4 regions of the Pseudoduganella sp. LjRoot289 genome follow, and region 1 is predicted to be linked to each of the others. Evidence: predicted binding sites of a transcription regulator. Region 1 holds the regulator's gene; each other region holds the start of a gene.
The links. The regulator sigma-54, encoded in region 1, starts transcription at its own class of promoters, with help from an activator protein. The targets are predictions, from matches to a motif close to TGGCANGNAANCTGCTTT.
Positions count from the first base shown of each region.

Region 2: prpB (methylisocitrate lyase) is a predicted target of sigma-54. The motif match lies at 2,367-2,384, and genes of this name have one in related genera.
Region 3: ACSQ8Y_RS24125 (PEP-CTERM sorting domain-containing protein) is a predicted target of sigma-54. The motif match lies at 2,582-2,599, and genes of this name have one in related genera.
Region 4: ACSQ8Y_RS12160 (urease accessory protein UreD) is a predicted target of sigma-54. The motif match lies at 4,681-4,698, and genes of this name have one in related genera.

Region 1 is NZ_CAXUPN020000001.1:6,263,794-6,271,381, reverse strand. It holds gene ACSQ8Y_RS27005 (PAS domain S-box protein) at 1-3,062, opposite strand, end outside; gene ACSQ8Y_RS27000 (enoyl-CoA hydratase/isomerase family protein) at 3,264-4,343, opposite strand; gene hpf (ribosome hibernation-promoting factor, HPF/YfiA family) at 4,438-4,794, opposite strand; gene ACSQ8Y_RS26990 (RNA polymerase factor sigma-54) at 4,862-6,346, opposite strand; gene lptB (LPS export ABC transporter ATP-binding protein) at 6,353-7,114, opposite strand; gene lptA (lipopolysaccharide transport periplasmic protein LptA) at 7,117-7,588, opposite strand, start outside.
Region 2 is NZ_CAXUPN020000001.1:3,859,258-3,866,845, forward strand. It holds gene acnD (Fe/S-dependent 2-methylisocitrate dehydratase AcnD) at 1-254, opposite strand, end outside; gene prpC (bifunctional 2-methylcitrate synthase/citrate synthase) at 266-1,417, opposite strand; gene prpB (methylisocitrate lyase) at 1,445-2,335, opposite strand; gene prpR (propionate catabolism operon regulatory protein PrpR) at 2,518-4,302, shown strand; gene ACSQ8Y_RS16465 (DUF6328 family protein) at 4,629-5,096, shown strand; gene ACSQ8Y_RS16470 (S41 family peptidase) at 5,097-7,588, opposite strand, start outside.
Region 3 is NZ_CAXUPN020000001.1:5,634,093-5,641,680, forward strand. It holds gene ACSQ8Y_RS24110 (peroxiredoxin family protein) at 1-323, shown strand, start outside; gene ACSQ8Y_RS24115 (DUF3034 family protein) at 435-1,295, opposite strand; partial or broken gene ACSQ8Y_RS24120 (group I truncated hemoglobin) at 1,341-1,742, opposite strand; gene ACSQ8Y_RS24125 (PEP-CTERM sorting domain-containing protein) at 1,859-2,521, opposite strand; gene ACSQ8Y_RS24130 (PaaI family thioesterase) at 2,651-3,076, opposite strand; gene ACSQ8Y_RS24135 (2-dehydropantoate 2-reductase) at 3,241-4,281, shown strand; gene lipA (lipoyl synthase) at 4,278-5,264, opposite strand; gene lipB (lipoyl(octanoyl) transferase LipB) at 5,269-5,973, opposite strand; gene yfcF (glutathione transferase) at 6,038-6,661, opposite strand; gene gcvA (transcriptional regulator GcvA) at 6,777-7,588, shown strand, end outside.
Region 4 is NZ_CAXUPN020000001.1:2,903,423-2,911,010, reverse strand. It holds gene ACSQ8Y_RS12185 (DUF885 domain-containing protein) at 1-191, shown strand, start outside; gene ACSQ8Y_RS12180 (hypothetical protein) at 284-511, shown strand; gene ACSQ8Y_RS12175 (UbiA family prenyltransferase) at 544-1,986, opposite strand; gene ACSQ8Y_RS12170 (hypothetical protein) at 1,983-3,128, opposite strand; gene ACSQ8Y_RS12165 (cation:proton antiporter) at 3,236-4,543, opposite strand; gene ACSQ8Y_RS12160 (urease accessory protein UreD) at 4,858-5,742, shown strand; gene ACSQ8Y_RS12155 (urease subunit gamma) at 5,755-6,057, shown strand; gene ACSQ8Y_RS12150 (urease subunit beta) at 6,069-6,395, shown strand; gene ureC (urease subunit alpha) at 6,397-7,588, shown strand, end outside.

The DNA.
Region 1 (7,588 bases):
TCGAAGCGCTCCAATGCCGCCCCCAGGTCGGCCGCCAGCATGGCCGCCGCCGCCAAGCCGCCCGGCTGTTCCAGGGCCTGCCACTGCCGCGCCATCCGCAGCGCGCCCACCGCCCGCGCGCTCGACTTGTAGCGGTGCCCCAACGCCGCCGCCGTGGCGAGGTCGCCACCGGCCAGCGCCGCCTCGAGCTGCGCGATGCCCGCGCCCGCCGTCTCCAGATAACGCAGGGCGAACTGGCGCATGCGCGCCGGCTTGCCGTCGAAATGCCGGGCCAGTTCAGCCAGGCTGATGTCCGCTTCCGCTTCCGCTTCCGAATCTACTTCCGCTTCCGTCTCCTCTTCCGCCTCCGCCGGCGCGGCGCCGGACGCGGCACGGCCGGCCAGGGTGGCGTACAGTTTTTCCGGCGCCACCGGCTTGCTGATGAACTCGTCCATCCCCGCCGCCTGGCAGCGCGCCCTGTCTTCGGCGCTGACGTTGGCTGTCATGGCGATCACGCGCACGCCGGCCAAGGCCGGGTCGGCGCGCATCCGGCGCGTCGCCGCTATCCCGTCCATCACCGGCATCTGCACATCCATCAGCACGCAGTCGTAACGCTCCAGGGCCAGCTGGGCCAGCGCCTCCATGCCATTGCCGGCCAGCGCCACCTCGACACCGGCCAGCTCCAGGAATTCGCGCGCCACCTGCTGGTTGAATTCGTGGTCGTCGACCACCAGCACGCGCATGCCGTGCAAGGTCTGCGGCTGCGCCGCCGGCGGCGCGGCCAATTGCGCCGGACGCGCTGCCCGCTCCAAGGTCAGTGCGAACCAGAAGCGGCTGCCCTGGCCCTCGATGCTGTCGACGCCCAGCTCCCCGCCCATCTGTTCCACCAGGCGCTTGCAGATCGCCAGTCCCAGGCCGGTGCCGCCGTATTTGCGGGTGGTCGAACTGTCGGCCTGGTGGAAGGACTGGAACAAACGGCCCAATTGCTCGGCGCTGATGCCGATGCCGCTGTCGCGCACCTCGAACAGCAGGCTGCAGCGGGCCGGGTCCTGAGCGCGCACCGTCACCGCCACGCCGACGGCGCCGGCGTCGGTAAACTTGACGGCATTGCCGACCAGATTGATCAGCACTTGGCTCAGGCGCAAGCCGTCGCCGCGCAGCCAGCCGCTCAGTTCAGGCGCCACCGCGCTGTCGAGCCGCAAGCCCTTGGCGGACGCCCGCCCGGCCACCTGGGCCAGGACCTTGGCCAGCAGCTGCGCCGGGTCGAACGGGGCATACTCCAGCGTCAGCATGCCGGCCTCGATCTTGGAGAAATCGAGGATGTCGTCGATCAAACCCAGCAAATGCTCGCCCGACAGCCGGATCTTGCCCAGGTAGTCCTGCAGGCGGGCCGACGGCGCAGCCTTCAAGGCCAGCAGGGTCATGCCGATGACGCTGTTGAGCGGGGTGCGGATCTCATGGCTCATATTGGCCAGGAAGTCGCTTTTCGCGCGGCTGGCGGCATCGGCCGCTTCCTTGGCCTGGCGCAGCGCGCGCACCGCTTCGGCCTGCGTCGTGACGTCGACCACCACCCCGATCACCCCGCGCGCGCGGCCGTCGGCGCCGCGCAGCAAGGCCTTGCTGACCAGCAGGTCGACCGGGCGCCCGTCGCCCATGCGGAAGGTGTCCTGGTAGATTTGCGGCACGCCGCTGGCCAGCACTTCGCGGTCGCGCTCGGCATGGATGGTGGAGTTGCCGCTCGGCACAACCTGCGCCAGGGATTTGCCGCGCAAGCGCTCCTCGGTGGTGGAGAAGAAGGTGAGATAAGCCTGGTTGACGCGCAGGTAGCGGCCGTCGGCATCCTTCAGGCTGACCGGCAGCGGGATGGAATCGAACAAGGCGTCGACGAAACTGAGGTTTTCCTGGATTTGCTCGGCCGCCCGGCGCCGCTCCGAGACATCGTGCAGCGTGCCGCTCAAGCCGTTCGGCTGGCCGTCCTCGCCCAGTTCGGCGCGCACGTGGACCCCGAGCCAGCATAAGCCGCCGTCGCGCGTGCGGCAGCGCAGCTCGCGCTTCAGCGGCACCGCCCGGCCGCCCAGCAGCTGGGCCAACTGCAGGCGCGCCGGCGCCAGGTCGTCGGGGTGGATGAACTCGACGCAAGCATGGCCCAGCGTCTCGTCCACCGTGTAGCCGGTGATGTCGGTCCAGGCCGGATTGACGAAGGTCATGCAGCCGCGCGCGTCGGTCCGGAACACCGCCTCGCGCAGGCTGTTGACCAGCGTGCGGTACTGCCTTTCGCTGGTGGCGACGATCTCGGACAGGAATTTGTTTTCGGTGATGTCGGTCTCGATCGACACGTATTGATAGGGGCGGCCGTCGCCGTCCAGGAAAGGCACCATGGTGGCGTACACGCTGTACGGGCGGCCGCCCTTGGCCCGGTTGTGCACCTCCCCGTGCCAGGCCTGCCCGCTTTCCACCGTCTTCCACACCTGCTCGAAATAGCTGGCGTCATGCTGGCCGGAATCGAGCACCGCATAGCCGCAGCCCAGCAGTTCCTCGCGCGCGTAGCCGGTGACCAGGCAAAACTTCTCGTTGACGTAGATGATGCGGCGGCTGGTGTCGACGATGCTGACGATGGCATGCTGGTCCAGCGCGAAACGCTGGTTGATCAATTCGATCCGGCCGGCCTGCTGGCGCCGCACCAGATCGGGCAGCAGGGCCGACAGCCCCTCCAGATCCTCCTCGGGGGGCAGCGCGCGGGCGCCGTCCTCATGGCGCAGCAGTTCAGCCATGGCCAGCCGCACCGAATGCAAGGTCCGGTTGCGGCTGCCGAGTTCGTCCCGCAGGCGGGCATTGGCCTGGGTCAGCTCGCCCGAGCGCAGTTCCAGCACGTGCGCGCGCAGCGCGACGTCGTGCTCGTAGCGCACGAAATTGCGGTCGATCTGTTCGACCAGTTGTTCCAGGCCGCCCAGCAGGGCCGCCACCGGCGGCGGCATGCCGGGCAGCGCGCCCGCCGCCGGCAGCGCGTCCAGCAAGGCGCGCCAAGCCTCGGGGCTGTCGATCCCGCAAAAACGGCGCAACTGGCGCGCCAGGGTGCGGTGCATGTCAGCCTTCCATCGTGCGGCCCGGCCGCACTGCGCGTTTGTCTATCCTGCTCACCAAACCATCCCCTTCGGCCGCGGCTGTCGATGGCGCGGCGCGCCATCGGCCGGCCCATGCAGACGATAGCAAAGGCGCGGCCGCGCCAACATAGGGAAAGGTTGATTCGGGGGTAGGGATAAGCGCGGGCCGGCGCCGGGCGGCGGCTAGGCCAGGTGGCGCAGCGGGTGCGCGTGCGCCGGCCACGGCGGCGCGAAGAAGCCGGCCACCAGCGCCGGCGTCACCTCCTCCAGCGTCGCCGGCGACCACTGCGGCGCGTTGTCCTTGTCGACCACCAGCGCGCGCACGCCTTCGAGCACTTCGCCGTGCTCGAAATTGCGACGCACCACGTTGCGCTCCATGCGCAGGCAGTCCGCCACGCCGAGCGAGGCGCCGCGGTTCAACAGTTCCAAGGTCACGCACATCATCAGCGGCGACCGGGTCCGCATCGCTGCCAGCGCCTTCTGCGCGAACGCGCCCTCGTCCCCGGCCAGCGAGGCCATGATGGCCGCCACGCTGTCGGCTGCGAAGTGGCGCTCGATGGCGGCACGCTCGCCTTCCAGCACGCCGGCGCCGGCGTCAAAGCCCGCAGCGTAGGCCTGCACGGCCTCGCGCAATTCCGCGCCCGGCACGACTTCCAGCAAGTCGCCCAGCGCCTGCCATTCGGCTTCCGGCACGTAATGATCGGCCAGTCCCACGTACAGCGCGTCCGGCGCGCCCACGGTCAGCCCGGTCAGGCCCAGGTAGCGGCCCAGGCGGCCCGGCGCGTGCGACAGGAAATGGCTGCCGCCGACGTCGGGGAACAGGCCGATGTTCACCTCGGGCATCGCCATCTTCGTCCGCCCGCTGACGACGCGCACGCCGCAGTCCGGTCCGCCCTGCGCGATGCCCATGCCGCCGCCCATCACCACGCCGTCCATTAACGCGATATACGGTTTAGGGTAATAGTGGATCAGGTGGTTGAGCGCGTATTCCTCGGTGAAGAAATCCTCCAGCAGCGCGCTGCCGCCCTGCGGCGTGGCGCGGCCCACGTCGTGGAAGAAGCGGATGTCGCCGCCCGCGCACAAGGCCTTCTCGCTGCTGCTGCGTATCACCACGGCGGCCACGGCGCTGTCGTCGCGCCAGGCCAGCAAGGCGGAGGTCAGGGCGCGCACCATGTCCAGCGACAGGGAGTTCAGGGCCTTCGGGCGGTCGAGCGTGATGAAGCCGGTGCCGTTGGAAACTTGCGTGAGGACGTGTCCGCTCATGGGTTTAAATCAGCTAAATCAACAATACCGTATTCTAGATCGATGGCCGCAAAAAAGGGCGCCAGATGCGCCCTTTGTTGGAGTGCCGGGGACCCTACAGGGTGGCGGCGGGTTCGTAAGTGTCGGGGAGGTGTTTGATGGCGTCGTGGCCGTGCTCCTGCACTTTCGATTTGTATTTCATGACTTGGCGGTCCAGTTTGTCGATCAGCGTATCGATGGCAGCATACAGGTCTTGCGACAGGCTTTCCACGTACACGGTCTTGCCGGACATGCGCAGATTGATTTCGGCCTTTTGCCTTTTGTCTTTCTCGGTGAGGTTATCTACGGTCAGGATGACAGCAATATCAATAACTTGATCGAAATGGCGTTTGATCCTCTCCAGCTTGCTCTGCACGTATTCACGGATGGCTGGCGTCACTTCGAGATGATGTCCACTGATGGTGAGATTCATACACACTCCTAAAGAAGAGGGCTCATACGCTGTCGTCTTGTTGGCGCGTAGGGGAACCCAAGTAAAACTACAAAGCTTTACGCAGACTAACCGGTGGGATTTTCAGAGCTTCGCGATACTTGGCAACAGTCCGTCGCGCAATTACCATGCCTTGTTCCCCCAGCATGTCCGCAATCTTACTGTCGGATAATGGATTTTTCGGGTCTTCAGCTCCTGTCAATTGCACTATCAGCGCCCGTATCGCCGTCGAGGATGCTTCTCCTCCTGCTTCGGTGGCGACGTGGCTGCCAAAGAAATATTTCAACTCAAACATGCCATGCGGAGTCAGCATGTATTTCTGAGTTGTTACCCGAGAAATAGTGCTCTCGTGTAGTCCCAGTGTATCAGCAATTTCACGCAACACAAGGGGTCTCATGGCAACCGCGCCATGGCTGAAAAAGTTCTTTTGTCTTTCTACTATCGCCTGCGCGACGCGCAGGATGGTGTCGAAACGCTGGCGCATATTCTTGATCAGCCACTTCGCTTCCTGCAGCTGCGCGCCCATGGCGGACTCGCCCTTGCCCTGCTTGAGCATGTTGGCATACAGCGCGTTTACGCGCAGGCGCGGCATCACGTCGTTGTTCAAGGAGACCTGCCAGCCATTGCGCGCCTTCTTCACGATCACGTCCGGCACCACGTAGTCGGACACGTCGGAGGCGAACTCCGCGCCCGGGTGCGGATTGCACAGCCGTATCACCGTTTGCGCTTCGCGCAAGTCCTCGTCGTCGCAGTCGAGGGCTTTTTTGAGCTTGTTGAATTCGCGCTGCGCGAACCAGGCCAGGTGCTTTTCGACGATGGTGACGGCCATGCGGCGCGTCACCAGGGGCACGCCCGGCATGCGCCGGATCTGCAGCGACAGGCACTCGGACGCGCTGCGCGCGCCGACGCCGATCGGGTCGAACGATTGCAGCAGGGTCAGCGCCGTCTGCAGCTCGTCGAGCTCGACATCGGCCTCTTCCGGCAGGCGGGCGTGGATGTCCTCCAGGCTCTCTTCCAGGTAGCCGTTCTCGTCCAGCGCGTCGATGATCAGCTCCATCAGCACGCGGTCGCGCGGCTGCTGCACCGTCACGCGCATCTGTTCCATCAGGTGCTCGCGCAAGGTGCAGTGGCTGGCCTCGAGCTGCGGGCGCGAGTCCTCGTCGTCGGGCGCCTTGCTGCGGCCGGCGTCGCTCCAGTCGCTGTCGGCCTCGGCGTTGCTGGCGCTGTCGCCGTCGCCGCTCTCGAACGCTTCGGCTTCCTGCGCGGGCGCGCTGTCCTGCGCCGGCGCGCCGACGTCGGCCGGCGACGCTTCGGCGCCGCTGGACTGGGTCTGGTTGATGGCGCCGTCGCCAAGCAGGCGCAGCGAGCGGTCGAGCGGATCGTCCAGCCGTTCCAGCAGGGGATTGTCGCCCAGCAGCTGCTCCAGTTCCTGGTGCAGCTCCAGCGTGGACAACTGCAGCAAGCGGATCGATTGCTGCAGCTGCGGCGTGAGCGCCAGATGCTGCGAGGTGCGGAGTTGCAGAGACTGTTTCATGGGTGCTTACATGCGGAAGTGTTCGCCGAGGTAGACGCGCCGCACCGATTCGTCGGCGATGATGTCGTCCGGCCGGCCGGACGCGAGCACGCTACCCTGGTTGATGATATAGGCGCGGTCGCAGATGCCCAGCGTTTCGCGCACGTTGTGGTCGGTGATCAGCACGCCGATGCCGCGCTCCTTGAGGAAGCGCACGATGCGCTGGATCTCGATCACGGCGATCGGGTCGACGCCGGCGAAGGGTTCGTCGAGCAGCACGAAGCGCGGATTGGTGGCCAGCGCGCGCGCGATCTCGACGCGGCGGCGCTCGCCGCCGGACAGCGACAGCGCCGCGTTCTCGCGCAGCTTCTCGATCTGCAGGTCGGCCAGCAGGCGGTCCAGGCGCTCGTCGATCTGCGCCTTGCTCAGCCGCTTGCCGTCCACCTTCTGGATCTCCAGCACGGCGCGGATGTTCTCCTCCACCGTCAGCTTGCGGAACACGGACGCTTCCTGCGGCAGGTAGGACAGGCCCAGCGTGGCGCGCTGGTGGATCGGCATGCTCGACACGTCCACGCCGGCGATGTCGATGCTGCCCGCGTCGGACGGCACCAGGCCGACGATCATGTAGAAGGAGGTGGTCTTGCCGGCGCCGTTGGGGCCGAGCAGGCCGACCACCTCGCCGCACTCGACCTGCAGCGAGACGTCGTGCACCACCTGGCGCTTGCCGTAGGTCTTCTGCAGGCCGCGCACGACCAGGGTGCTGTTGCAGCTTGGAGTGTGTTCCGCCATCGTCATTTCCCCGCCGCAGGCTGCACCGGCGCCGGTGCGGGCGCAGTTGCCGGCGCGGACGGCTTGGCAGGCTTGTTCGACGGCTGGATCACCATGGTGCCGCGGCCGGCGCCCGGCTTGCTGCCGCCGTCGGCGCTGTTGCGCACGCTGAAGAATTCGCGCCGGCTGTCGTAGGAAATGAACTCGCCCTCGACCTCGTCGCTCGGCTTGTTGCCTTCCAGGCGGCGCACCTTGGCGCGCGAGAACAGCTTGACCAGTTCGGCCTTGCCGTCGTACTCGATGCGTTCGGCTTCGCCTTCGACCCACTGCTCGCCCTCGCCGTCGCGCTTCTGGCGGAAGGTGGCGGGCTTGCCGCCCACGCTGGTCAAGGTCACGTACTGGTAGCCTTCCGGATCCTTGGTCACCACCGCCTTGGCCGACTTCATCAGCAAGGTGCCGCGCGTGAGCACGACGTTGCCGGTCAGCGTGCTGATC
Region 2 (7,588 bases), 2.4 Mb from region 1:
TGGCCCAGGATGTCGTGGCAGACCACGCGCGCCGGGAACCATGGGAAGTCCAGGTCGCGTTTGCGCTCGATCAGCTGGGACAGCGAGGCGTTCAGCGTCGCGGGATCGCAGCGGCGCACCAGGTTTTCAGCCAGCACGCGCGAGGTGTAGGGCAGCTTGTCGTAGGCGCCGGGCTGGATTGCGTCGACGGCGGCGCGCGCGTCGAAGTAATCGAGCTTGGTGCCCGGCAGCGCCTTGCGGTGGGCGGCGTTCATAGGGATGCTCATTATTGACGGTCCTTGATCTGCACGAATTTCAGGTCGTCCGGGCCGACGTAGTTCGCGCTGGGGCGGATGATCTTGTTGTCGATGCGCTGTTCGATGATGTGCGCGGCCCAGCCGGAAGTGCGCGAAATGACGAACAGCGGCGTGAACATCGCGGTCGGCACGCCCATCATGTGGTACGACACGGCGGAGAACCAGTCCAGGTTGGGGAACATCTTCTTGATGTCCCACATCACCGTTTCCAGGCGTTCAGCGATGTCGAACATCCTGGTCGAACCGGCTTCCTCCGACAGCTTGCGCGCCACCTCCTTGATGACCACGTTGCGCGGGTCGGAGATGGTGTAGACGGGGTGGCCGAAACCGATCACCACTTCCTTGTTTTCCACGCGCTTGCGGATGTCCGCTTCGGCTTCGTCGGCGTTCTCGTAGCGCTTCTGGATTTCGAAGGCGAATTCATTGGCGCCGCCGTGCTTCGGACCGCGCAGCGCGCCGATGGCGCCGGTGATGGCCGAGTGGATGTCCGAACCCGTGCCGGCGATGACGCGGCCGGTGAAGGTCGACGCGTTGAATTCGTGTTCCGCGTACAGGATCAGCGACACGTGCATGGCCTTGACCCATGACTCGCATGGCTTCTCGCCGTGCAGCAGATGCAGTATGTGGCCGCCGATCGAGTCGTCGTCGGTTTCGACTTCGATGCGCTTGCCCGAATGGCTGTAGTGGTACCAGTACATCAGCATGGAGCCGAAGGAGGCCATCAGGCGGTCGGCGATGTCGCGCGCACCGGGAACGTTGTGGTCGTCCTTCTCGGGCAGCACGCAGCCCAGCACGGACACGCCGGTGCGCATCACGTCCATCGGGTGCGCCGACGCCGGCAGCGCCTCCAGCGCGGCCTTCACCGCCTGCGGCAGGCCGCGCAGCGATTTCAGCCTGGTCTTGTAGGCGTTCAGTTCGGACTGGGTCGGCAGCTTGCCGTGCACCAGCAGGAAGGCGATTTCCTCGAATTCGCTGGTGGTGGCCACGTCCAGGATGTCGTAGCCGCGATAGTGCAAATCGTTGCCGGTCTTGCCGACCGAGCACAGTGCGGTATTGCCGGCGGTGACGCCGGACAGGGCGACGGATTTTTTAGGCTTGAAGCTTGGGGCTTGTTCGGTCATCTCGGTCTCCAGGTATCTCGGATAATGTCAGCTATTTTTTTTCGCGGCGAACAGGGCATCGAGCTTCTGTTCGAAGTCGTGGTAGTTGATGCGCTCGTAGAGTTCCATGCGGGTCTGCATGGTGTCGAGCACGTTCTGCTGGGTGCCGTCGCGGCGGATCGCGCCGTACACGTTTTCGGCGGCCTTGTTCATGGCGCGGAAAGCGGACAGCGGATACAGCACCAGGCCGACGTCGGCGCTGCGCAGCTCGTCCACGGTAAACAGCGGCGTCGCGCCGAATTCGGTGATATTGGCCAGCACAGGCACGCCGACCGCCTTGGCGAACTGCTTGTACATGTCCAGCGTGACCATCGCTTCCGGGAAGATCATGTCGGCGCCGGCTTCCACGCAGGCCACGGCACGCTCAATGGCGGCGTCCAGGCCTTCGACGGCCAGCGCGTCGGTGCGGGCCATGATGACGAAGTTCTCATCGGTACGGGCGTCGACGGCGGCCTTGATGCGGTCCACCATTTCAGACTTCGATACGATTTCCTTGCCCGGGCGGTGGCCGCAACGCTTGGCGCCGACCTGGTCTTCGATGTGGATGGCGGCGGCGCCGAACTTGATCATGGACTTGACGGTGCGCGCCACGTTGAAGGCGGAGGAACCGAAACCGGTGTCCACGTCCACCAGCAGCGGCAGGTCGCACACGTCGGTGATGCGGCGCACGTCGGTCAGCACGTCGTCCAGGCTGGAGATGCCCAGGTCCGGCAGGCCCAGCGAACCGGCCGCGACACCGCCGCCGGACAGGTAGATGGCCTTGAAGCCGGCGCGTTTGGCCAGCAGCGCGTGGTTGGCATTGATCGCGCCGACCACTTGCAGGGGAGATTCTTCCTGGACGGCTTTGCGGAACGCGGCGCCTGCGGAATATTGGCTCATGTAATGCCCTTTCAGTTAGGTTGCATGCAGTAATGCAAACGCTGTGCCAGCGGGTGAAACACAGCAAAATCAAGCACTTGGCACTATGTGGCACCGACTACGCCGTTTCAATCTGAAACACTGAAACAAGTTTGAAACGCAATTGAAACACCCGGCCTGCGCCTTGCACTATAATTTGAAACATGCGACATTCCACGCCCCTGCCCTTCGACATCGCCGACAAACCCGTGATCTGGACGGTGGCCGTGTCGCGCCTGTCCGAACTGTTCCGCGACATCACGCTGGAATACGACGAACTGGCGACGATAGAGCCGATCAACCTCGGCTTCGACGAAGCGGCGCGGCACATCCGCGAGCGCATGGCCACCGAGCGCTGCGACGCGGTGATCGCGGCCGGCTCGAATGCGGCCTATCTGAAGGGCCGCCTGTCGGTGCCGGTGGTGATCGCCAAGGCCAGCGGCTTCGACGTCATGCAGGCGCTGGCGCGGGCGCGGCGCGTGTCCGAGCGCATCGGCGTGATCACCTACCAGGACAAACTGCCGGAGCTGGCCGAATTCGCCGCTACGTTCGGCTTCGACGTGGCGCAACGCACCTACGCCACCGAGGAGGACGCGCGCGCCCGGATCAACGACCTGAAGGCGTCCGGCGTGCGCGCCATCGTCGGCGCGGGCCTGATCACCGACCTGGCCGAGGAAGCCGGGCTGACGGCGGTGTTCATGTACTCCGCCGCCTCGATCCGCCAGGCTTTCGACGACGCGCTGGAAATGGCGCGCCTGACCCAGCTGGAAGCGAACCGCGGCCGCGGCCGCGCCGGCGTGGTGGCGGACACGCTGCGCGCCAAGCACGGCCTGAACGACCTGCGCGGCGACTCGGCGGCGATGGAGAAGATGCGACAGGCCGTGGTGCTGTACGCGAAGTCTCCCGCCACGGTGCTGATCCAGGGCGAAACCGGCTGCGGCAAGGAGCTGGTGGCGCAAGCCATCCACCGCGAGAGCCCGCGCAGCCTGGGCGCGAACCGGCCTTTCGTGGCCGTCAATTGCGGTGCCATCGCCGAGTCGCTGCTGGAATCCGAACTGTTCGGGCACGAGGAAGGCGCGTTCACCGGCGCGCGGCGCGGCGGCCACGCGGGCCTGTTCGAAGCGGCCAACCGGGGCACGCTGTTCCTCGACGAGATAGGCGAAATGCCGCTGACGCTGCAAACGCGGCTGCTGCGGGTGCTCGAGGAACGCGAGGTGGTGCGGGTGGGCGGCACGCGGCCGATCGCGGTCAGCGTGCGCATCATCAGCGCCACCCACTGCGACCTGGAGCAGCGCGTGCGCGAAGGCCGCTTCCGCGCCGACCTGTTCTACCGGCTGGCCGTGCTGCGCCTGGCGCTGCCGCCGCTGCGCGAGCGGGCCGACGACGTCGTGCAACTGGCCGAATGGTCGCTGAAGAACGCGCTGGCGGCGCTGGGCGCGCGGCCGCATCCCAACCTGCGCGCCGAGATCATGGCCTGCGCCCCGCTGCTGCTGCGCTACGGCTGGCCCGGCAACGTGCGCGAACTGCGCAACCTCACCGAGCGGCTGGCGCTGTTCCTGGCGGCCGAGCCGCTGCAGGCGTTGACGCCCGGCTTCGTGCTCGGCGTGGCGCCCGAGTTGGGGGCGGCCGCGCCGGCCCGGCAGTTCGCGGCAGCAATGGCCGATGCCGCCTATGCGGCCGATGACGCTCACGACATTCCTGGCATGCGCGCAAGCGCAGGCACACCGGCAGCGCTCGGCATGCCCGCCCTCGCAGCGGCCTCGGCGCGCCCGCCTGATTCCGCCAATACCACTGACAGGGCCACCCCGGCCGCCGGCCGCCGCGCCGGCCGCGAAAGCGTCGCCGCCGTGCTGGCCCGCTTTGACGGCCGGCGCGACGCCGCCGCCGACCACCTTGGCATCAGCCGCACCACGCTGTGGCGCCGCCTGCGCGCCGAACAAGACGCCTAGTGGCATGGAATGGCGCATGGAGGCTGAGGCTGGGTTCCCGCCTGCCCGGCGGTCCGCCGATGCGGAACAACAAGCAAACTGTCGTTCTCGCGAAAGCGGGAACCCATACTGAGCCAAATGCACGGCGCCAATCGCTTACCTTGACGGCACTGGATCTGACCCCAGCGACTAAAAAAGCGGCAGAGACTGCTTGCTTGGCGCATGGGGGCAGCCCTCAAGGCCAGACGGGGACGCCGTGCCCCCGAATGCAGGCCAGGCCGGCTCGCTGCCAAGTTGCGCGCCACGCGCGCTGAGGGAACGCTAGAATCGCCGCATCGGGAGGGGCTATGGATCAGCAGGTGGAGACGGAGTCGCTGAAGGAGCAGATGGGCCGCATCATCGAGGAGGCGCGGATGCTGCTGCCGGGCATACAGGCGCTGTTCGGCTTCCAGACCATCGCGGTGTTCAACGAGCCGTTCAAGCAGTTGCCGGACGTCGTGCAGGATTGCCACGTGGCGGCGCTGGCCCTGGTGGTGCTGGCCATCGCCCTGGTGATGCTGCCGGCCGCCTACCACCGCCAGGCCGAACCCTTCCGCATCTCGCGCCACACCATCTCGCTCTCGTCGCGCTGCATCTGCTATGCATTGGCGCCGCTGGCGGGCGCCATCTCGCTGGACGTGTTCGTGGTGCTGCAAATGGTGACCGGGGCCACCATGCTGTCCGCCCTCAGCGCGGGCGCCGCCTTCCTGCTGCTGATCTCCGTGTGGTTCGGCTACCCGCAGCTGATGCGGCGCAAGTTCGGGCGCGCGAAATAGCTACCTGGACTTGTCCGGGAAGGCCGGCCGCAGCGGCCGCAGCGGCGGGTTCTTCACCAGCTCGGCCTTGATCACCTCGATCGCCTTCTCCAGCTGCGGGTCGCGGCCGGCGATCACCAGCGCCGGGGTCTGCTCGACTTCGATGTCCGGCGCCACGCCCTCGTTTTCCACGCCCCAGCCGCCGTCGCGCGTCCAGAACGCGAGATTGGGCGCCATGATGAAGCCGCCGTCCATCAGCACCGGGAAGCCCAGGATGCCGACCAGGCCTCCCCAGGTGCGCTTGCCGATCAGCGGCCCCATGGCGTTCTTGCGGAACATCCACGGCAGCAGGTCGCCGCCGGAACCTGCCGTCTCGTCGATCAGCATGGCGCGCGGGCCCTGGATGGACGCGGACGGCGTCTTCATGTCGGCGCCGTAGCGCATGGTCCACCAGGCGATCTCCTTCTTCTGCAGGATCTCGATGTAGTAGTCCGCGACGCTGCCGCCGCCGTTGAAGCGCTCGTCGATGATGACGGCGTCCTTGTCGGCCTGCGGGAAGAAATAGCGCTTGAAGTAGGTGTGGCCCAGCGCCGCCGTATTCGGCACGTAGACGTAGGCTACCCGGCCATTGGTGGCGGCGTGCACCTTGCGGATATTGCCCTCCACCCAGTCGCGGTTGCGCAGCGCGTCCTCGTTGGCCACCGGCACCACGGTGATGGTGCGCGACTTGCTGCCGTCCGGGTTGGCTCCCACCGTGATATCGATGGCCTTGTTGGCGGTGTTTTCAAATGCGCTGTAGAGATTCGTCGGCGGCAGCAGCGGCCGGCTATCCACCGCCAGCAGGTACTCGCCCGCTTTCACGTTCAGGCCCGGCTCGGTCAGCGGCGCGCGCAGCGACGGGTTCCAGTTCAAGCCTCCGTACACTTTCCTGAAGCGGTAGCGGCCATTGGCGATCTCGTAGTCCGCGCCCAGCAGGCCGCCGGGAACGGCGCGGCTGTCGACGAAGGTGTCGCCGCCGCCGCCGCGATGGTGGCCGACAGCCAGTTCGCTGCACATCCACTGGATCAAGCGGTTCAGGTCCGCCCGGCTGGACAGCTCGGGCAGGAAGGCGGCGTACTTGGCGCGCATCTTGTTCCAGTCCACGCCGTGCATGCCGGGGTCGTAGAAAAAGTCGCGGTTGATGCGCCAGGCTTCATTGAAGATCTGCGTCCATTCGGCGCGCGGCTCGGCGCGCACTTCGATGTTGTCCACCTTGATGCGGCCTTCGCCGGCCGGCAGCGCCTTGCCGGCGGCCGAACCCATGGACCACACGTCCTTCATCTTGTAGAGCAGCTTCTTGCCGTCGGCCGAGATGTCGTAGCCGTCCGCCTCGGCCACCAGGGTTTCGGCCTTGCGCTCTTTCAGGTCGAAGCGCTGCACGGCCTTCTTGCCGTCCGCTTCGCGCAGGAAGAAGATCTGCCCGGCGGCGCCTGACTCCAGGTCCGATATCTGCGCGGCCGGTATCGGCAGGTCGATGATGCGGGTCTCGATCCCGTCGAAGTCGATGGCGACCGGCGCCACCGCCAGCAGCGCCACCTTGGGATCGTCGCGGCCGGTTTTCGGATCGACCTTGGGCGGCTCGGCCGCTTCTGCTTCCGCCTTGGCGGTCTTGGCGGCATCCTTCTTCTCCGGCTCCTTCGGAGGGGAGGCCGGCGCGCCCTTCTCCTCGTCGCTCTCCTTGATCAGCGGCGAAGGCAGGTCGCGCCGCAGCACCGCCATCCAGACCGTGCGTGTGACGAGATTGTCCTGGTTCTGCTGCGAGAACCAGTTGTTGCTCGGTCCGGCGTCGGTCGAGGCGAAGAAATACAAATACTTGCCGCTCTTGTCGAACACGGGATTGGCCACGTCCGACAGGCCGTCCGTCACCGCATACGATTTACCCTGTTCCAGCGAATAGATGTAGGCGCTGCGGGTGTAGGACATCGAATTGAGGGTGTAGGCAATCCAGCGCGAGTCGGGCGCCCAGGCCGCGCGCAGCGTCTTGTTCACACCGTACAGCGGCTCGGATGCGACTTTCTTGACCGCGCCAGTGGCGATGTCCAGCACGTGCATGGTCCAGGCGTTGTCGGTGTAGGCGATCTTCTTGCAGTCCGGCGACCACACGAGGTTGTCGTAATAGCCCGCGCCATTGAGCTTGAACTTCTTCACCGTTCCCTTGCCGTCCTGCGGGCGGATGTGCAGCTCATACTCCCCGGACTCGTCGGACACGTAAGCGAGCGAGCGGCCGTCCGGCGACCAGGCGGGATTGCGCTCGTGCGCGGACGAGGTCTGCGTCAGGTTGCGCACGTCGCCCTTGTCGGCGGGGATGGTGACGATCTCGCCACGGAACTCGAACGCCACGCGCGCGCCGGACGGCGAGATGGAGGCGTTGCGGATGTATTTCGCGCCGCGCACCCAGCGCTCGCGCGACAGGCCAAGGTCGGTGCTGACGCCGACCGTGAGCTTGTGCGCCTGGCCGGCGCCGGCCAGGTCCA
Region 3 (7,588 bases), 630 kb from region 1:
CCACGTCCTGCGCCACCTGCGTGAAGGAAATGCCGCAGATGGTGGACACCTACAACAAGTACAAGGCGCAGGGGCTGGAGTTCGTGGCGGTGGCGATGAAGGAAGACCCGCCCAACTACGTGCTCAACTTCGCGGAAACGCGCCAGCTGCCGTTCAAGGTGGCCCTGGACGTGACGGGCGACGCCGCCAAGGCCTACGGCAACGTGGCCATGACGCCGACCACCTTCGTCATCGACAAGGAAGGCCGCATCATCAAGCGCTACGTGGGCGAGCCGGAGTTCCAGGCGCTGCACAAGCTGCTTGAAAAGGCGCTGCAGGGTTAACCCTGCGGGTTACGCTGCACTCGGTGCGCCCCGCTGATCTGCCCTACTGCCGCGTTCTCGTTGGGCGGGTTAGCCGGGGGCGCCGAGCCGAAGGCGTAACCCGCCAAAGCTTCAAAAACCCGTTTGCAGGGACAAATACCAGCCCTTCTGCTTCTTCTTGTTGAACACGGTGATCTCGCCCAAGTGGACGTAGGCCGCCGTGACCGAGATGTTACGGTTCGGGAACCAGGCCACGAAGGCGTCGTAATAGGCCCGCTCCGGATCCACGCCCAGGTTGTGCGGCTTGTGACGGTATTCGGCCCCCAGCGCCAGCTTGCGGTTGATCAGATAGGCCAGCGACACCTCCGGCATCAGCCTGGCGCTGTCGCCCTGGTCGCCGCCGAAACCGAGCAGGCCCATCTGGTTGGCCTTGGTGGCGCGCAAGGTGCCGTTCACCAATAGACTTTGCTCAAACAGCACCTTGGTGGCCGACAGATAATAGTCGTAGCCGCTGTCGTCCCTGGCGCCCAGCTGGGTCACGTTGGTGACGCCCAGGGCTCCCAGGCCGCCTATGCCCTTGTTCTTCTTGTACAGGATGCCCAGCGCCACCTGCGGCAGCCAGCTGTCCTGCTCGTAGACCGCATCGCCCAGCAGCCTGAACTTGAGGCCGACGATGTCCTGCTTGATGTGCAGCGCGTTCAGCGGCGCCAGCTCGCCCTTGAAGTCCTGGCGCGCCAGCGACAATTCCAGCCGGTCGCCGACGCCCACCGCCACGCCGTAGCTGCCCAGCGAATAGTCCTGCGTCTTCACGTGCGTGTAATGGGCGTTGGCGGCCCAGCTGTCGCGCGAGCCGTAGCCGGTGATCAGGGCCCACGGCGTGAGGCCGCCGCCGCCCGCGCCTTCGATCTGGCTGACGCCGCCGGTGGCCAGGAACTTGCCCATGTCGAGCTTGCCCTGTACGCCGGGCGAAGCAGTCACGATGTCACGCTGCATGGGTGCCAGCTTGGCGATCAGCTTGTTCGACACGCTGCTGGGCACGCCGTGCCGCTCCATGGCGATCTGCAAGTCTTCGGCCAGCGCGTTGAACTGGGCGTTGGTGATCTTCAGGTCGATGTGCACCGACTTCATGTCGCGCACGGTGCCCACGCCGTCCATGGTCTTGTCGCGGTATTTGCCGGTGTACTTGCACGGGCCGCCGGCGAACTCGCAGAATTGTTCCTGCAGGCGCACGTTCAACTGCTGCATGTCGAAGTCGGCGAAGGTGTCCTTGATGCGGGGGTCGGCCAGCACTAGCGCAATGAAGGTGTCGGTGATGCGCTTGATGCCTTCCTTGCCGCCCAGTCCCTGGTAGGTTGAGTCCTCGGTGTACGGCGTCTGCGCGCAGGCCAGCGAGGAAGCCAGCAACAGGGCGAGGGTGGCGGCCTTGGAAAGTTTGATCATGTCATAGCTTTGTACGAAATTCGTCCAATTTAACAGATCATCCTATACAAACGGCCGCTCACTTCTCATGTTCGCGACATCGTTGGTGCTAGACGACGCAGGGCTATGTCTCGCCACTATCGAGCTCCATTTCTTCCAACAGCGCGACGCGATCCTGCGGTGAAGCCGAGCATGCATAAGCCCGCCAGGAACATGCTGATAGTCCCGGGCTCATCAACAGCCGTGCTCGGCACTTCCGCTGCGGAGACCTTGATATTGTCGAGGAAGAGCGAAGAGTCCGTCCCCGTCGCTGCTTTGAAGTCGATGGTATGGCTACTCCCCAGCAAACCGCTAATATTGAAACTGTAGGTCGCCCAGTCCGCACCTGCCGGGGTCAACACGCCGCCACCCAGCACCTTGCCGTCCAGTGTAATCTGCACACTCTGGTGGTTGTTGGGGCGCTGTGCCATATCGAACGACACCATATAATCCGTGGCGTCGGAAGTGAAGGTCTGCGACAACTCCGCCGGCGCCCAATGCAGGCTAGCCACGTCTTGCAGGAAAACCACGGAAGAGGTCCTCGCGACGCCTCCCCATGCCGTCGAATTATTCGCAATGCCCGCGCCGTTGGCGAAGACCCATGGCGCATCGACAACATAGCCGCGATAGCCGTTCCCATAACGTTCGCCCCCCAGCGGCACATTCGAGTTATCAAAACCGCCGTCTTGAATCAGTAGAGGCGTTGCACTGGCAACTGCAGCGGCGCAACCGAGGATGGCGGCCAGAAAAACCTGTTTCATTTGTTCTCGCTTTGCTGAAAAATTCCATATGGAAATTTATTATAAGAATATATTTTCCAAAATGCAATCAATGTTCCATTTCATCATATTCGGCGAAAAACGGTAACGACGTGCTGTCTCAGGCAATTACTACTTGGGGTACAGAATCATTTGCGTGCAGCGGAACAACGCTATCGTCTTGCCTGTGTCTTTGTGCGTCACCGTCGCGTCCCAGACCTGGGTGGTGCGGCCCGCGTGCGCGACCTTGGCCGTTACTGCAATCACGCCGTCGCGCGCCGTGCCAAGGTGGTTCGATTTCAGTTCCAGCGTGGTGAAATTGAGCGCTCCTTCCGGCAGGCTGGCGATGCAGCCGTAGCCGCAGGCGGTGTCGGCCAGCGTGACCACGGTGCCGGCGTGCAGATAGCCGTTCGGCGCCAGATGGTGCGGCTGCAGCGCGACTTCGGCGCTCGCCTCGCCATAAGCGATGGCCGTGAAGCGTATGCCCATGTGTTCTGGCAGCTTGCCCTTGCCGAACTGGTCGAGCTGGTCGATATTGAATTTTTTTGGTGTGTCCATGGCGGTCTCTCGTGGCGAAAATACCAATTCTATCCGTGCCCGTCTTGCACGGCAGAGGAAAAACGGGCTAAGCAGGGCCGATTTCGGCAAAGCGGTTCCCAAGCCGCCGGATCTGGTCCATATTGTTGCCTGATTCCCCACTCAGGACGAATATGGACCACGCTATGCAATCCGAGTATGCAGCAGCCCGCCCCGGTGCGATCGCCGTGTTTGGCGCCGGTTCCATCGGTACCTACGTCGGGGGCGCGCTGCTGGCAGCCGGGACCGACGTGACGCTGCTGGGCCGCGCGCGCATGCGCCAGCGCATCGCTGAACACGGCCTGACGCTGACCGACCTGCACGGCCGCGTCGCCGCGCTGGGCGGCGCGCAAGTTCCCTACACGGACGATCCGGCCAGCCTGGCCAGCGCGGCGCTGGTGCTGGTCACCGTGAAAAGTGCCGACACGGCGGCCGCCGCGGAAGCCATCCGGGCCCACGCCCATCCTTCAGCCCTCATCCTCAGCCTGCAAAACGGTGTCGGCAACGCGGACACGCTGCGCCGCATCCTGCCCGGCTGGACCGTACTGGGCGGCATGGTGCCGTTCAACGTGGTGCAGATGCCGGACGGCCGTTTGCACCGGGGCACGGCGGGCGAACTGATGGCGGAGGCCTCGCCCGCGCTGCGGCCTTGGGTGCCCGCGTTCAGTGCGGCGCAGCTGCCCATCACCGAGTGTGCCGATTTCGCGTCCGTGCAGTGGGGCAAGCTGCTGATCAACCTGAACAATTCCGTCAACGCCCTGTCCGGCGTGCCGCTGACCGCGCAGCTGCGTCAGCGCGACTACCGCCGCTCGCTGGCGCTGATGGTGGACGAGGGGCGCGCAGTATTGGCCAAAGCCGGCATTACGCCGGCCAAGGTAGTCAGCGTCGGCCCGCGCGCCTTCACGCTGCTGCTGCGGCTGCCGGACGCGCTGTTCACGCGGGTGGCGGCGTCGATGCTGAAGATCGACCCTGAAGCGCGCTCATCGATGTGGGAAGACTTGCAGGCGGGCCGCAAGACCGAGGTACATTATCTGAACGGCGCAATTACCGCGCTGGCGTCCTCGCTGGGAATGGATGCGCCCGTCAACCGTCGCATGACCGAGCTGGTCACTGCGGCGGAAGAGGGCAGGCAGGAATCCCTGAGCGCGGCGGAGATGTACCGCGCCCTGGCGGCGGCGCGCGCTTAGGCAGGCGCCAGCACCTTGTGCGCCTGTTCGTCGGCGTGGTACGAGGAACGCACCATGGCGCCGACGGCGGCGTGCTTGAAGCCCATCTTGTAGGCTTCCGCTTCGAACATCTTGAACACGTCCGGGTGCACGTAGCGGCGCACCGGCAGGTGGCTGTTGGACGGCGCCAGGTACTGGCCGATGGTCAGCATGTCGATGTCGTGCTCGCGCATGTCGCGCATCACCTGCAGGATTTCCTCGTCGGTCTCGCCCAGGCCGACCATGATGCCGGACTTGGTCTTCACGCCCGGGTACATGGCCTTGAAGTCCTTGAGCAGCTTGAGCGAATGCATATAGTCCGAACCCGGACGCGCTTCCTTGTACAGCCGCGGCACGGTTTCCAGGTTGTGGTTCATCACGTCCGGCAAGCCGTTGGCGAACAGGTCCAGCGCCTTCTGCAGGCGGCCGCGGAAGTCCGGCACCAGCACTTCGATCTGTGTTGCCGGCGACAGTTCCTTGGTCTTGGTGATGCACTCGACGAAGTGCTGGGCGCCGCCGTCGCGCAAGTCGTCGCGGTCGACCGAGGTGATCACCACGTAGCTCAGGCGCAGCTTGGCGATGGTGTTGGCCAGGTTTTGCGGCTCGTCGGTGTCCAGCGGGTCCGGGCGGCCGTGGCCGACGTCGCAGAACGGGCAGCGGCGGGTGCACTTGTCGCCCATGATCATGAAGGTCGCGGTGCCCTTGCCGAAGCATTCGCCGATGTTCGGGCAGCTCGCCTCTTCGCACACGGTGACCAGCTTGTTCTCGCGCAGGATGTCCTTGATCTCGTAGAAGCGGGTCGACGCGGAAGCAGCCTTCACGCGTATCCAGTCCGGCTTCTTCAGGCGCTCGATCTGCTCGATCGGCGTGATCTTGATCGGGATGCGCGAGGTCTTGCTGGCGCCTTTTTGCTTTTCGCTCGGGTTGTAAGCTGGGGCGGTGCTGGAAGGGGTCTCGGTGGTCATAGGCTTAGGTTGGTACAGTCGTAGATACGGTTTCTTCGGCGGGCACGGCGCTTTCCAGCACGCGTACCAGTTCGTTGGCCAGCGCCAGCTGCACGTCGGCGAGCGGCGCTGCCACCCCCATGGAGCGCATGTCGATGGTTTCCAGCCCGGAATAGCCGCAAGGGTTAATCCAGGTGAACGGGGCCAGGTCCATCGCCACATTCAGCGACACCCCGTGGTAGGTGCAGCCGTTGCCGCGCACTTTCAGGCCGAGCGCGGCGATCTTGGCGCCTTTTTTCGGGCCGCCGGCGATGTAGATGCCGGGCGCGCCGTCGATGCGTTCACCGCCGAGATTATACGCCTGCAGCACATTGATGATGGCTTGCTCGATTTTATTGACGAACTGGCGGGCGTACAGCTTGCCGCCGGGCTTGTTGCGCCGCAGGTCCATCATCAGGTAGATCACCACTTGGCCGGGGCCGTGGTAGGTGACTTCGCCGCCGCGGTCGGTCTGCACCACGGGGATGTTGCCCTCATTGCTCATCGCTGCGGCCAGCAGGTGGCCGCGGTCGGCACCCAGGCCCAGCGTGAACACGGACGGGTGCTCGACGATCCATAGTTCGTCGGGCGTGTCGGGCGTGCGCGCGTCGGTGAACGCGCGCATGGCCGCGAAGGTGGGTTCGTACTCGGCTGGACCGAGGTGGCGTATCAGCGCCGGGGCTATGGACATGGGCGGGACAGGTTTGGAATCCCCGCCATTATAAGTCAGTGCTGAAATACTTTCCTGGCTTTGCTTATTTTTGCGGCACCAGCTTCAACCAGTCCTGCACGGCGGGGCGCTGCCACTGGGCGTCGGCGTAGTCCTTGAGCCGCTGCGGCACCTCGTCGCCGCTCTTGATCAGGCGCTGCAGCATGATGGCCAGGTCGGTATCGGCCACGCACCAGCGGGTGAACAGGCTGGGGCCGTCCACCAGCTTGCCGGCGGCGCGTATCAGCTTGTCGGCAGCGGCGCGCGCCTCGGCCGACAGCGGCTGCGTGGCCGGTTCGTAGAACACGGTGATGGTGCTGCGCTCCTGGCGGATCGGCATCAGGTCGCTGCGCAGCCAGGCCTGGATCTGGCGCGCCTGGGCGCGGCGCTGCGCGTTGCGCGGGTAGACGGCGTGGTATTCGGGCGCGGGGAACACTTCGTCCAGGTATTCGCTGATGGCGCTGGACTCGGTCAGCACGAAGCCGTCGTGCACCAGCGCCGGCACGCGCGCGGTCAGCGCCAGGTCGCGGAAGGGCGCTTGCAGCTGGGCGCCCGCGTCCAGGTCGACCGTCTTCAGGTCGAAGGCCAGGCCTTTTTCCTTCAGGGTGACGAACACGGACAGGGCGTAGGGACTGGTGAACTGGCTGTCGACGTACAGGGTAAGACTCATGGCGCGCTCCGGCGATTGGTAGGGTTCCTCACATGGTAAGGCTTGCCGTTGTGGCCACATAACGATATATTTTGGCAGTCCTTGCTAATTCCATTCACAACGAGCTGCCCACGATATGCGCGAGCGCCTGCCCACTTTCCAGCAACTGCGCGCCTTCGAGGCGGCGGCGCGGCACGAGAATTTTTCACGCGCCGCCGACGAACTGCATCTGACGCACGGCGCCATCAGCCACCAGGTGCGGGCGCTGGAGCAGGAGCTGGGCACGCCGCTGTTCCTGCGCAAGGGCCGCAGCGTGAAGGTGACGGTGGACGGGCGGAAATTCGCGCAGGTGCTGGCCAAGGCTTTCGACGACATCGCCGCCGGGGCCGACGCGCTGCGGCCGGGCCGGGGCCGGGGCGGGCAGCGGCTGACGGTATCGGCCATTCCTTCGTTCGCGGCGCGCTGGCTGGCGCCGCGCCTGGGGCAGTTCATCGAGCAGCATCCGGACATCGAAGTGCTGTTGCAGGCCAGCGGCCACATGCAGGACCTGGAGCGGGAGGCGATCGACGTCGGCATCCGCTTCGGGCGCGGGCGCTATCCGGGCATGAAGGTGGACCGGCTGATGGGCGACATCTACTATCCGGCGGCCAGCCCCGCCTACCGGGGCGGCGCGCTGCCCCGGACGCCGGCCGAGCTGGCCCAAGCCACCCTGCTGCGCTCGAACGAGCCATGGCTGCCGTGGTTCCGCGCGGCCGGGCTGGCGCTGGCCGAGCCTTCCGGTGGCGTGATGTTCGAGGATTTGTCGATGCTGATACGCTCTGCCGTGGACGGCGACGGCGTGGCGCTGGTGCGCCATGTGGTGGCGATGCAGGAGATTGCTTCCGGGCAGCTGGTGCGGCTGTTCGACATCGCCACGCCCAGCCCGGACGATTACTACTTCGTCAGCCC
Region 4 (7,588 bases), 3.4 Mb from region 1:
ATTACCTGGGCGAAATGGCGATCATGGAGGCGCGCGGAAAGGCCGAGCGGGCGCTGGGCGCGGCATTCGACATCCGCGCCTTCCACGACACCGTGCTCAACCTCGGTTCGGTGCCGCTGCCGGTGCTGCAGGCGCGCATCGACGCTTTCATTGCGGAAGGCGGCAAAAGCCCGTACCCCAAGGAGGAGTGAGGCGGCGCGCACGTTTGCGCGGCAAGTTTGTTATTTGGACTACACTAAAGGAACAGGCTCGGCGTCGCCGGGCTGCTGTTTCCGGGGGGCATATGGCCAACAAAATCACGCATCGCGGCGTCTCCATCGTCACCCTGGCCGACGGCGAGGCGATGCTGGAACACTGTACCAGCAATTCCATTGCCATCCGGCACGACGACCAGGGCTGGTGGACCTGCTTCGTCGGCGAGAACGGCGAGGTGGACAACTACGACCAGCCTTTCCCCAGCCGCGACCAGGCCATCTGGGCCGCCAAGGCGGCTGCGGAATTTGGCATCTGAGTAGGCATCCGAGCAGGCGTCCGAGCGGGCATTCACACCGGCAGCGCCAGGAAGCGCGCGGCCAGCACCACGCCGACGATGGCCAGCACCGTCATGCGGCTGCCTCTGTCCCTGATGGCGAAGATCACCGGGTCGTCATGCATTTCGCCGCGCGTGGTCTTGATCCACATGTGCGCCTGCCAGTAGATCAGGCCGAAAGCGGCCAGCCACAGCAGGTTGGGGCTCAGGTAGCGCGCCTGCGTCTCGGGCGCGCTGATGAACAGTCCCAGCACCACCACCGCGCTCAGCGCGGCGCCCACGCCCAGCGGCCACAGCACCGCCAGGTCGCTGACGCGGTAGTCGCGGCCCTGCGTGGCCTCGCGCTGCTCCTGCGCCAGCAGCACCAGCTCCGAGCAGCGCTTGACCAGGGCCAGGCTGAGGAAGATGAATACCGAGAACGCCAGCAGCCAGGAACTGGTCGGCACTTGCAGCGTCACCGTGCCGGCCTGGATGCGCAGCGTGTACAGCACCGACAGCATCAGCACGTCGATCAGCGCGTATCGCTTGAGCACCCAGCTGTAGCTGCTGGTCAGCAGCAGGTAGACCATCAATATCAGCAGGAAGTGCGGCGAGACGGCGGCGGCCAGGCCCAGCGCCGCTGCCAGCGCCAGCCCGGCCACCGCCAGCCCTTGCAGGATAGGCAGTTCGGCGCTGGCGAAGGGCCGGAACCGTTTGCGCGGGTGGTGGCGGTCCGACTCCAGGTCCCACAGATCGTTGACGATGTAGGTGGCCGAGGCGGCCAGGCTGAAGGACAGGAAGGCCAGCAGCAGCGGCCAGATTTTGGCCGGTTCCAGGAAGGAGAACGCGGTCAGCAGGGGCACGAACAGCAGCAGGTTTTTCAGCCACTGGTGCACGCGCAGCGCACGCAGCCACAGGCGCAGCTTGGGCGGCGGCTGCAGGCTCAGGCCGAATTCGCGCTCCACCGTCGCGGCCGCGCGCGCGGCCTTGCCGGTGCGCCCGTCCGCGCCCACCAGGATGGCCTTGCCGGACGCTTTCCAGATCGGCAGGTCGGCGCTGCTGTCGCCCGCGTACAGGAAGTCGTCGCCGACCAGGCGGCGGATGGCGCGCAGCTTGGCTTCGCCTTTGAGGTTGCTGCCCGGCGTGGTGGCGATCACCTCGTCGAACAGGCCCAGATGCCGGGCCACCCCGTCGGCCACCGTCTGGTGGGCGGCGGTGGCCAGCACGATGCGCCGGCCGCGCAGCTTTTCCACGCGCAGCCAGGCCAGGAAGGGTTCGTTGTAGGGCAGCAGATGCGCCGACACGCCCGCATGCTCGGCCAGGCTGCTCTTGAAGCCGGCCCGCCCGCGCAGCAGCCAGATCGGCAGCCAGAGCAGGTATTTCGGCGATTGCCGTATCAGCTTCACCGTGCCTTCGACCAGGGTGTCGGTCGGCGTCAGCGTCCCGTCCAGGTCCACCACCAGCGGGATGTCCATCATAGTTCGCCTCCATGCCGGTAGCGCGGCTGTTCCAGGTTCAAGGGTATGCTTGCTTCCGGCGTCTCCGCCCGCCCGCCGGCTTCCAGTGCCTTGCCGATCAGGATGGCGAAGCCGATGAACAGCAGGCTGAGGTTGCGCAATTCGCCGGCGGCGGCAAAGGCGGCGAACAGCGGCAGGTTGATGGCCGCCGCCAGCAGGATGTGGCGTTTCACCACGCCGGGACTGTCGCGCCAGCCGCGCGCGAACACCAGCGCGATGATGAACAGCGTCAGCGCGAAGGCCTGGCGCGGCCCGGCGAGACCATAGGTCAGTTCGAGCTGGCTGTAGGGCGCGCCCGACAGATAGGCTTGCAGGTTGCCGGCCAGGTGGTACTGGACCGCGCCGCCCGGCGCGTCGGCGAACATCAGCTTGACGGCGGCGTTGACCAGCCCGGAGACCAGCACCGCCGCCGCACCGATGGCGGCGGCGCTGCGCTTGGGATAGTGGTGCATCAGCAGGGGCAGCAGCGCCACGACGAAGAACAGAAACGATTCCTTGTTCAGTGTGGCCGGGATCAGGATGGCGAAGAACAGCGCCGTCTGGCGCCTGCTCACCAGCAGGAAGGCGAGGGCAAAGAAGAACAGTTCGGCGCTGTCGTAAAAGAAGCCGCCTACGGTTTGCAGGTAAGGGAAGGCCAGCGCGAGCGCGCTCGGGGCCAGCACCGCCGTCATGGGCGCCAGGCCGGCGTCCAGTGAGATCGCGCGCATCAGGAACAAGCTGCCCAGCAGGGACAGGAAGGACAGGTAGTAGACCACGATGTAGCGGAAGCTGATGGCCGGGTTGGCGGCCGAGCTGGCTTTGACGTAGACCTTCTGCGGACCGAGCGTGCGGGACGCGAGCTGCTTGATGCCAGGTGGCGCGGCGCGGTCGGCGGCGTTGGCCAGCATGGGCAGCAATTGCCGGTAGACGAAAGGTTTCTGGGCACGGGCCTCCAGCATGCCCTCGATGGAAAACTCGGCCGCGTTGTCGCGCAAGCCCCATTTGCCGACGGAGCCCGAAAAACCGGCCGCCGCCACCATCCAGAAGAACGCGAACAGCAGCAGCCGGGACGACCAGGCCGACCACGCCAACTTATGCCAAACTTGATTCAGGAAAGAAAGCATCCGTACTCCGCAGTGGATTTGTCGATTATGCAATAGCCTAAAAGGCAATATTGCACATCCCCGCGAAGTGCGCAAACGGCTACGTCAAACGAATTGCAGACAGTCGCTTAGTCGCGCCAGAACCGGTCGAACAGCGGCTTGACGCTGATGCCGTGCACGGCGATCGACAGCATGATGACCACCAGCGTGATGTCGATCAGTTCGCGCGCCAGGCCCTGCGGCAGGCCGTGGTTGACCGCGTACATCAGGTAGTAGACGGAGCCGATGCCGCGCACGCCGAACCAGGAGACGATGCCGCGCACCCGGCCCCGCGCCGCCGACCCTGCCAGCCCCAGGAACACGCTGAGCGGACGCGCGACCAGGAACAGGAACAGCGCCGTGCTCCATGCGCGCCAGTCCCACACTTGCGCCGTGACGGCGCCGCCCAGCAGCAGCACCAGTGTCAGCTCGGACAGGCGCTCCAGGTGTTCCTTGAAGATCAGCGACTCGCCGCTGACCGTCAGCGGTGCATCGGCATCGGGCGGGGAGTTGGCCGGCGTGGCCGCGTGCGCGGTGCTCGGCTGCGGAGCCTTCAGCAGTCCCTGCCTGTCCTTGGGCGCGCCCGCCAGCACCAGCTCGGTCTGCCGCAATGCCACGCCGGCGAAAAACACGGCCAGGAAACCCCAGGCGTGCAGCCACACGCTGACGCCGTACACCACCGCGATCAGGCCGAGTCCGACCAGGTCGTCGAGCACCTCGTGCTTCGGATCCTTGCCGCGCAGCGCCCAGCCCAGCCGTGCCAGCAGCGCGCCGCCGGCAATGCCGAACAGCACCGCCGACGACGTTGCCCACAGCACGTCCACCAGTGCCCAGTGCCAGCTGTGCTCGCCCAGTTCGTGCAGGCCGAGCAGGCCCAGCCCCAGCATGACGAAGGGGAAGGCGCTGCCGTCGTTCATGCCGGCCTCGCAGGTCAGGGCGAAGCGCAACTGGTCCTTGTCGCCCGCGTGGCGCACTTGCACGTCGGTGGCCAGCACCGGGTCGGTGGGCGCGAGGATGGCGCCCAGCAGCACCGCCGCGCCCAGCGGCAGACCGAGCACCAGGGTGCCGAAGGCTGTCATCAGCCCGACCGAAATGCTCATCGACAGCCACGCCAGCCGCAGCGACGGCGCCCAGCGCGCCAGCGCGAACGGCACCGGCATCTTCACGCCCGCCGAAAACAGCGAGATGAGCACGGCCAGTTCGGCCAGCACCTCGAGCAAGGGCGCTTGCGCGTACGGGTCGATGGCGAAGATGCCGAGGAAGGCTGGCCCCAGCGCCAGCCCGACGCCAAGGTAGACGATGGCCGAGGTCACGGGCAGCCGCGACAAGGTGGTCGCTGCCAGGCCGCGCGCCAGCATCAGGCAGCCGATCAGGATGAACCAGAGTGTGGTGCTCATGCGTTTGGACTATACGCCATGCCTTGCCGCAAGGGCGCGGCATTGGGGGATGCAGGGGCGGGCGCTCCACTTTGGTGCGGCCGTGCCAACTTGGTGCGCTGACCGCGGCCGCGGCGGCGCGAAAGACGCGCAAGCGCTGGCATGCTACTTGCGTATTGCTTTGTATTACTTGCGTACTACTCGTTCAGTACGTGGTCGTCCATCTGGCCGCCCACTTTTTCACTTTTTCATTGATGCCAGACACCGTCATTCACGCGGACACTTTGTGTAGCGCTAACAGCCATCCGGCCGCAGCCATACCCGCTGCCGCCGGCCTGGCTGCGCTTGCTCCGGCGGGCGGCGCCGGTGGCGGCGCGGCCGTCCCGGCGCACGCTCCCTGGCAGGCCAGCCTGGCGCTGGGCTTCGCCGACGACGCCGGCACCACCCGCCTGGTCGAGCGCCGCCACAGCGGTCCGCTGCGGGTGCAGAAGCCGCTGTATCCGGAAGGCGGCGCGGTATGCCATGCCATCGTCGTCCATCCGCCCGGCGGCGTGGTGGGCGGCGACCAGCTGGCGCTGAGCGCCACGGTGGGGGGGCGCGCGCGCGCCTTCCTCACCACGCCCGGCGCGGCCAAGTGGTACAAGGCCAACGGCAAGGTGTCGCGCCAGAGCGTGCGCCTGGACGCCGGCGCCGGCGCATCCATCGAATGGATGCCGCAGGAGACCATCTTCTTCGACGGCGCCCACGTCGAGCTGGAGCAGGATATCGCGCTGGCGGCGGACGCCAGCTACCTCGGCTGCGAAATCCTGTGCATGGGGCGGCGCGCCTCCGGCGAGACCTTCCGCGCCGGCCGTGTGGCGCAGCGCACCCGCATCCGGCGCGGCGGCAAGCTGCTGTGGTGGGAGCAGGGCGCGCTGACGCCGGACGGCATCGCCAGCCCGCTGGGCCTGGACGGGCGCAGCGTGTGCGCCACCCTGATCGCGGCGGGCGCGCCGCTGCCCGCCGCCGTGCTGGCCGACATCCGCAACGACGTCGGCCGCAGCTCGGGCGGCGGTGACGGCAGCGGCTTTGGCGCCACCCAGATGAAAGGCCTGCTGGTCGTGCGCCACCTCGGCGACGACAGCGAGGCCGCACGCGAAATCATGCTGGCCGTCTGGCGCAAGCTGCGGCCGCACCTGCTGGGCCGCGCGGCCTTCGACCCGCGCAGCTGGCGCACCTGAACAGGAAAGACCATGGACCTGACCCCACGCGAAAAAGACAAGCTGCTGATTTTCACCGCCGCCCTGCTGGCCGAGCGCCGCCGCGCGCGCGGCCTGAAACTGAACTATCCGGAAGCGGTGGCGCTGATCAGCGCCGCCATCATGGAGGGCGCGCGCGACGGCCGCAGCGTGGCCGAGCTCATGTCCGAAGGCGCGGCCATCCTCACGCGCGCCGACGTCATGGAGGGCGTGCCCGAAATGATCCCCGACATCCAGGTCGAAGCGACCTTCCCCGACGGCTCCAAGCTCGTCACCGTACACCACCCCATCCCTTGAAGGAGCTCATCATGATCCCTGGTGAATTCATGCTCGAAGAAGGAGAGATCGGCCTCAACCAGGGCCGTGAAACCGTCACCGTCGTCGTCGCCAACCGCGGCGACCGTCCGATCCAGGTCGGCTCCCACTTCCATTTTTTCGAAGTCAATCCCGCGCTCTCGTTCGAGCGCTGGAAGGCCTACGGCATGCGCCTGAACATCGCCGCCGGCACCGCCGTGCGCTTCGAACCGGGCCAGCAGCGCACCGTGGAACTGGTCAAGCTGGCCGGCGACCGCGTGGTGCACGGCTTTAACGGCGCCGTCAACGGCAAGCTGCAAGACACGCCACCGAAAGGATAATATGGCATCGATTCCGCGCGCCGCCTATGCCGAAATGTACGGCCCCACCACCGGCGACCGCATCCGCCTGGCCGACACGGAACTGTTCATCGAGATCGAGAAGGATTACGCGATTTACGGCGAGGAGGTCAAGTTCGGCGGCGGCAAGGTGATCCGCGACGGCATGGGCCAGTCGCAGCGTCCTCACGCCGAGGTGATGGACACCGTCATCACCAATGCCGTCATCCTCGACCACTGGGGCATCGTCAAGGCCGACATCGGCCTGAAGAACGGCCTGATCGCCGCCATCGGCAAGGCCGGCAACCCGGACATCCAGTCCGGCGTGACGATGGCCATCGGCGCGGCCACCGAGATCATCGCCGGCGAAGGGCTGATCGTCACCGCCGGCGGCATCGATTCGCACATCCACTTCATCTGCCCGCAGCAGATCGAGGAAGCGCTGATGAGCGGCGTGACCACCATGCTGGGCGGCGGCACCGGCCCGGCCGTGGGCACTGCCGCCACCACCTGCACGCCGGGGCCGTGGCATCTGCACGCCATGCTGAGCGCGGCCGACGCCTTCCCGATGAACCTCGGCTTCCTCGGCAAGGGCAACGTCAGCCAGCCTTTGCCGCTGGAGGAGCAGGTGCTGGCCGGCGCCATCGGGCTGAAGCTGCACGAGGACTGGGGCACCACCCCGGCCGCCATCGACAACTGCCTGTCCGTGGCCGACCGCCTCGACGTGCAGGTCGCCATCCACAGCGACACGCTCAACGAGGGCGGCTTCCTGGAGCACACGCTGGCCGCGTTCAAGGACCGCACCATCCACACCTTCCACACCGAAGGCGCGGGCGGCGGCCACGCGCCGGACATCATCGCGGCGGTCGGGCAGGGCAATGTGCTGCCCTCGTCGACCAACCCGACGCGGCCCTACACCGTCAACACGCTGGATGAACACCTCGACATGCTGATGGTGTGCCACCACCTCGACCCGGCCATCGCCGAAGACGTGGCCTTCGCCGAGTCGCGCATCCGGCGCGAGACCATCGCCGCCGAGGACATCCTGCACGACATCGGCGCGATTTCGATGATGTCGTCCGACTCGCAGGCCATGGGCCGGGTGGGGGAGGTCATCATGCGCACCTGGCAGACCGCCCACAAGATGAAGGTGCAGCGCGGCGCGCTGGCCGAGGACAGCGCGCGCAACGACAATT